One region of the Bombilactobacillus folatiphilus genome, then DNA from elsewhere that is predicted to be linked to it. Evidence: a T-box and tRNA genes for the amino acid it is inferred to sense, from the RefSeq annotation. Region 1 holds a T-box; the other holds one or more tRNA genes.

Region 1 (3,615 bases):
TTACATGGTATTTATGTGGTCGGTATGTTTATTTTGAGTGTGACTTTGATAGCAAATTTTTTTGATTTGAAGAATCGGAATTTATTAAAGGATTTTCAAAGCACAGAAGCTTCCAAATCAAAGTAATACTGATAGCTAAACAAGTTCCGGCTAAAACATCAGATAGATAATGAACATGTAATATTGGTCGACTTAAAATTATCGTAAAAGCAATTATCATAAATAAAAATGGTAATTGCTTTTTTTTCGTAATTTGATAATAGATGATACCTAAGCTGAGGAAAAAACTAGTTGTAGCCATTGCGTGGCCGCTTGGGAAACTGAAGCCATTGGCATGAACTAAATGGATTAATGTTGGGCGTGGTCTTTGAAAAATGTTTTTTAGAATATTATTGAGCAATAAATTGGTCAGGATGGTTCCGCTGAAAAAAATTTGTTGACGTGTTGTTTTAAGGAAGATGATGATAACAATACTCATCATTAAGATTGTTTTTGGAGCGCCCCAAATGGTGATTGCAGCGAAGAACCACGCATATTTTTGACTGAAAATGTTTAAGATATGAAATCCATATTGATCCAAGATATTAATCCACGTATTGTGAGTAGCAATTCCTAATGTTAAAATGATAATTAGTGACATAAAAAATAGGGTGAGGACAGTATATAAAGTTTTTTTTTTCATAAAATGCTCCATATTAGGTTAATGTTCTGATTGTTTGGTCAGATGTTGATATTAATTTGGTTTAGCTATAATAATATAGCATGGAAAGTTAAATTTATAGAATTATTAGGGGATAAATTTGTGTTAAGAAAAAATTTAAAGCAATCTGCCAGTTTATTTGTAAGTGCTACAATTTTAGTATTATCACTGAAAGTGTTTCACTTAGATTCTCAATTAGTAAATGCGAACAGCTTAGAGCCGATAACTATAAATGTTAATGATGCTGAAAACTTAGATAATACGATTGTTTCTAATGGTTATGGGGATCAAATTTTTTTGAATTTTTTAGGACTTTCTGCTCAAAAATTAGCAAGTAATAACGATCTTTATGCTTCGGTAATGTTAGCACAGGCTTTACTAGAAAGTGGTTGGGGAACTAGTTCATTATCACAGATTCCTAATTATAATCTTTTTGGAGTTAAAGGAAGTTTTAAGGGTGACGCAGTTAATATGGCGACCCAAGAAGATGATGGTAGTGGCAATTTGTATGGCATTCAATCTAATTTTCGTAAGTACCCTTCTTACAAAGAATCTTTGGAAGATTATGTACGTTTGTTGCGAGAAAATAATTATGCGGGCACTTGGCGCAGTAAAACTAGTTCATATAAAGATGCCACCGCTTTTTTGACAGGGCGTTATGCAACAGATACATCTTATGCGGATAAGTTGAACAGTTTAATTGAAAAATATGACTTGACTCGTTTTGATCAATCTCCAAGTCAAAATCCTAATGCCAATGATATCGTTGTTGATAAAGTTAGTTTTTTAACTAATAGTGTTTCACAACAAGAAAATATTGATTCTACAAAGAACACTTATCAAGATCAACAGGCACCAGTTATTGTCCGAAATAAATTCCATAATCCTGCTAATGATGTCCCATTGAGTTATGGTAATGTGACAGTCCCTGTTGTGGTAAGTACAAATGCGGTTAGTCAGTTGATTAATCAAACAAATGAAATAACGCAAGGTGCACCTAAAAAAGTTGTAAAACCTAATTCATGGTCATCTGTGACGGTTAATAGCAATAACACGCAAAATGCAGGACATGCTACACATTCTGGAGTGGATTCGACTGGTGGTCCTCAAAAGTCTAGTTCAGATTTGCCTACAAGTAAAAATGCGAATGTAATAGGGCAGTCTAATGAAAAAAATTCACAAGATTAGTTGTATTTAGTGTATAGTTTATCTATAATGAGATATATGATTTTTCAAAGAAATAGTAGTCGATCTTCATTTGCTTTGACAGAGAATAGACGTTCAGTGTGAGTCTATAACAAGAGATTGATGAACTCGTCTTTGAATATTGGGTACTGAAATGAGTAAGTGGTCACGGGGTATCGTTAATTACTTGAGAGTTATATATTTTTTATATGAAACTTAGGTGGTACCGCGGAAAATTCGTCCTATTGCAATTTTGCAATAGGATTTTTTTGTAGGAGGGTAAATAAATATGAGTTATAACCATAATGTGATTGAAAAAAAATGGCAGGCTTATTGGTTGAAGAATAAGACCTTTAAGACAACGGAGGATCCCAAGAGAAAAAATTTTTATGCTTTAGACATGTTTCCATATCCATCAGGTAAAGGGCTACATGTAGGACATCCAGAAGGTTATACCGCAACAGATATCGTTGCACGAATGAAACGTATGCAAGGATATAATGTTTTACATCCAATGGGGTGGGATGCCTTTGGCCTACCTGCTGAACAATATGCAATTAAAACTGGTCATGATCCTAAGGAATTTACTCAACATAATATTGATACATTTAAACGGCAAATTAATTCATTGGGTTTTTCTTACGATTGGGATCGGGAAGTTAATACAACAGATCCAGATTATTATAAATGGACACAATGGATTTTTGAACAGTTGTATAAAAAGGGTCTAGCTTATGAGGCAGAAGTGCCAGTTAATTGGAGCCCTGATTTGGGGACGGTAGTTGCCAACGAAGAAATTGTTAATGGTAAAACTGAACGTGGTGGTTTTCCAGTTTATCGTAGGCCCATGAAACAGTGGATGCTCAAAATTACAGCTTATGCAGATCGATTATTAGATGATTTAGATATAATTGATTGGCCAGAAAGCATCAAGGAGATGCAACGGAATTGGATTGGACGTTCAGTTGGGGCAGAAGTTAAATTTCAAATTGCTGATTGTGATCAAACTTTCAATGTTTTTACCACGCGTCCGGATACTTTGTTTGGAGCTACGTATGTGGTTATGGCACCTGAACATGAATTGGTTGATCAAATTGTTACATCTAATCGTGTCGAAGCCGTGAAACATTATCAAGAACAAGCTGCTCGAAAAAGTGATCTGGATCGGACTGATTTGAGTACCGAAAAGACAGGAGCTTTTACGGGAGCTTATGCGATTAATCCAGTTAATGGTGAGAAATTGCCAATTTGGATTTCGGATTATGTTTTGGCTAGTTATGGAACTGGTGCTATCATGGCTGTCCCAGCACATGATGATCGTGATTATGAGTTTGCTAAAACTTTTTCATTACCAATTAAGGCAGTTATTGCCGGTGGTAACGTCGACAATAAAGCTTATACAGGTGATGGCGAGCACATTAATTCTGGATTTGTGAATGGTTTAGATAAAGAGCAAGCAATTACCAAAATGATTGCTTGGTTGGAAGAGAAACAAGTTGGGCAAAAGAAGGTTAATTATCGTTTACGTGATTGGGTTTTTTCACGTCAACGTTATTGGGGCGAACCGATCCCCGTGATTCATTGGGAAGATGGTACAACAAGTTTAGTTCCAGAAGACCAGTTGCCTTTGCGTTTGCCGGCTGAACATGATATTAAACCTTCAGGAACGGTTGAAAGTCCATTAGCTAATTTAACTGATTGGGTAAACGTGGTTGATGAAAATGGTCGCA
Region 2 (3,615 bases), 230 kb from region 1:
GTTCTTCTAATTCACGCATACCGATTCTCCCTTCATTTTCCTTACGTTTAAGATTAACATTACCGACGCTTTAGGGAAACACCTATACTTTATTTGGGATCATATTGATCCAAATTATACGTTTCAATAATCTCAATTAATTTTTGAGCGTAATCTGGATCCGTCGCATAACCATCTTGCTGAAGAGCTTTGGCTGCATCCACATAATTATCCGCAGCAAGTACATGTTGATATTGTTGTGGATTCCAAGTAGTACCTTTGACCATTAGTGCATCATGTTCCGCAATGGATTGTGCAAAATTTTGATAGACTCGAAAATTTGCACTCACAGTCGTCCACTCGCCATGATGGTATTCTTTGGTTTTCATCTCTTTAGAACGTTGTGGAGTGTCATCTTTCACGCCAAATAAATTATAGTAGTTACTCGCCAATTTACTTTTGCCCCAATCACTTTCCAAAATTGCCTGCGCAATTGTAATACTTGGTAAAACATGGTACTGACTACCATACTGAACTGCTGCAGGTTTAATTTGTCGAATAAAATGTTCCTTAGGATCAATTTTATTTTGAACTTGAATTTGAGGTTGAGACTGTACGATTGCTTGCCGAATATGATTGATCATCACGATGGCTAGGACAAAACCTAAACTTAAAGCCAGTAAGCCAAATAGCCAATTGGTCTCCGATCGATTATTATATCGTCTTGATGAACGCCGTTTTTTTCTTGTTTTACCCACTTATCCATCCTTTGAATTCTTTAAACGTTCTTATCATAGCATGAATTTTTTAATTTTGAGCACAAAAAAACCAGCCCATAGGCTGGTCAATGACTTAAACTATAAGATTTAGTCTTTATTTACGTTAACTGCTTGTGGTCCACGATCACTTTCTTCGATATCGAAAGTTACGCCTTGACCTTCTTCAAGAGTTTTATAACCTTCACCATTGATAGCTGAGAAATGTACAAATACATCACTGCCATCTTCACGAGTAATAAAACCATAACCTTTTTCAGCGTTAAACCATTTTACTGTTCCATGTTCCATGTGAACATCCTCCTCAAAACACTTTTTGCATTTCTTTGTGGCCGATATGGAAGTTAGTTACACATGAACCATCGAACCATAACCATTCAAAAACACAAATTAATATTAACATGTTCACAAAATATTAGCAAACTAATTTTTGAAAACAATTCTAAAACAAGCCACAATTACATGCTTTTTTAGAAATGCGGGTAAGAAGACTCGAACTTCCACGGAGATTAATTCTCCACAAGATCCTTAGTCTTGCGCGTCTGCCAATTCCGCCATACCCGCAAACAAGCACTTATTTATCATAATATGAACAAGGCTAATTTGCAAGGGTAATTAATTCATCCGTTGCAAACATTTAGTCATTTCATCCGTCGCCTGATCTTGAGCTAACTCAGAGGCTTTAAATGCCTCTTGATCAACAGTTCGATCATCTTTCATACTATCAATCATCTGTTGACAAGCTTGCACATAGGCTTGATAAGAATGAACCAAATTCAAATGAACACCCATAATTTTAGCTGGAGCTTTCAAAGCCGCCAATTTTTGTGTTAATTTGGCATACTCATCTGTTCCATGCTGAAAATCGCCCTGAATTTGTAAATAATGCGAAGACGCCATCTCAACTAATTGGTCGTTGTCCAAAGCTGTTTTGATTTCCTGAAACTTGGGATTCAAATCTTCTTGAATTTCTTGTGTCTTCTGCAAAACATCATTCAATGTATTCGCATAATGTAATGCGCGTTGTTGCATTTTATTCATGTTTAATACCTCATTTTAAAATTGATCAAAAACTGTATATGGTAACTGACGTTTATGTTCCGTTTTCAGATACCAAGCTTCAATTTTTTCCGCCGCTGTCTCTGAAACGTCCTTGCCTTCCAAATAGTCATCAATATCTTGATAAGTGACTCCCAAAGCTACTTCATCAGCTAAACTTGGCCGTTGCTCTTCCAAGTCAGCCGTAGGTGTTTTTTGATATAAAGCTTCAGGAGCCCCTAAATATTGTAACAAAACACGCCCTTGGCGCTTATCCAACCTAAATAGCGGCGTAATATCTGTAGCACCATCACCATATTTGGTATAAAAACCTGTAATATTTTCGGCTGCATGATCCGTTCCCACCACAGCACCCTTTGTTGCACCAGCGATAGCATATTGCACAACCATCCGCTGCCGTGCTTTAAGATTGCCCTTATTAAAATCACTAATCGCCAAATCGTTAGCTTCAATACTTGCCACTGCTGCATCAACTGCTGGTTGAATATTTACACGCATCGTCTGATCGGGCTGAATAAATTCTAATGCCTTCAAAGCGTCTTGTTCATCTGCCTGTTGGCTATAGGGCAAACGGACAGCAATAAATTGATAATTACGCTGTGGATTTTGTTGACGTAATTGAGCCACCGCTAATTGACACAATCGTCCGGTCAAAGTGGAATCTTGTCCACCCGAAATTCCTAATACAAGTGTTTCTAAATTGTTTTTTTGTAAAAAAGTTTGCAAAAAAGTTATTGAACGTTGTACTTCTTGTGCTGGATCAATCTTTGGCTGAACACGTTCATAAGCAATAATCTTTTTTTGTAAAGGCCGCATCCTTCTACCTCATTTCTACTGATCTTTTTACTTTAACACATCTTCATAAATCTTCATGACCGTTTGCGCCAAACGCGTACTGGAAAAATTAGTCGCACAATATTGATAAAATTTTTGACCACGAGTCCGTAATCCATCATTTTGCCACGACTCATGCGCAGCTACTAAAGCTTGCTTCAATTGTTCTAAATCGTTAATTGCTACTACCCAACCAGTATCTTCATGCACCACCTGTGCATCAGATCCCGTATCGCTAACAATCATCGGTAACCCATTATTAGCTGACTCAAGTAAGACCATCGGAAAACCCTCTGAAGTTGAAGGCAATACAAATAAATCAGAATTCTGGTAATACGGCGTTGTATCATCCTTAAAGCCGATAAAATCAATTCGATCTTGAATTTGTAACTCCTGCACTAATTGCTTTAATTGGTCTTCCGTTGGACCGTTACCGACTAATTGCAAACGATAATCAAAATCGACTTGTGCTAAAGCTCGCAATAATAATTGCTGATTTTTCACTGGAACTAACCGCGCAATATTTACCAAAGTAAAAATCTTTTGACGCTGAGTTTGGGGAGGAGTCTCACGAAAATAAATAGCATTAAAAATTGGATTAATTTTGGTTGATTCTATTCCTGCTTGTTCCAAAATTGGTTGAAAACGTGCCGTTACTAAAGTTAATAAATCAGCTTTTTTAAAAGCATTGATATTCAACTTTGTCATTACCTTGCCCTTTAAGTTATCCGCAAAATCAACATAAGGATCACTGTGCACCGTTGCCACCCATTTGGCTTTCACATGTTTATGGATTAATCCCATAATAAAATTAGCTCGTGGACCATGTGTATTAACCACATCAATTTGATTATCATTGATAAATTTTTTCAAACGACCTGCTACGCGCAAATCTAATTGACCATCTTGATTCATAATCGTCGTTGGAATATCCCATTTAGCCGCCCAATCAGAGACCGGACCACGC

The links. The T-box of region 1 lies ahead of leuS (leucine--tRNA ligase). A T-box ahead of a tRNA ligase gene usually reads a tRNA of that ligase, here a tRNA-Leu.
Region 2: it encodes a tRNA-Leu, which carries the amino acid that the T-box ahead of leuS (leucine--tRNA ligase) is inferred to sense. The anticodon was not compared.

Annotation. Positions count from the first base shown of each region.
Region 1 covers NZ_CP093366.1:1,045,437-1,049,051, reverse strand. The annotation lists gene MOO45_RS05335 (MDR family MFS transporter) at 1-126, shown strand, start outside; gene MOO45_RS08185 (phosphatase PAP2 family protein) at 29-478, opposite strand; gene MOO45_RS05330 (glycoside hydrolase family 73 protein) at 803-1,888, shown strand; T-box leader at 1,922-2,133, shown strand; gene leuS (leucine--tRNA ligase) at 2,175-3,615, shown strand, end outside.
Region 2 covers NZ_CP093366.1:1,273,685-1,277,299, forward strand. The annotation lists gene MOO45_RS06425 (xanthine phosphoribosyltransferase) at 1-19, opposite strand, end outside; gene MOO45_RS06430 (glycoside hydrolase family 73 protein) at 90-737, opposite strand; gene MOO45_RS06435 (cold-shock protein) at 846-1,046, opposite strand; tRNA gene MOO45_RS06440 (tRNA-Leu) at 1,233-1,319, opposite strand; gene MOO45_RS06445 (hypothetical protein) at 1,371-1,796, opposite strand; gene nadE (ammonia-dependent NAD(+) synthetase) at 1,812-2,630, opposite strand; gene MOO45_RS06455 (glycosyltransferase family 4 protein) at 2,658-3,615, opposite strand, start outside.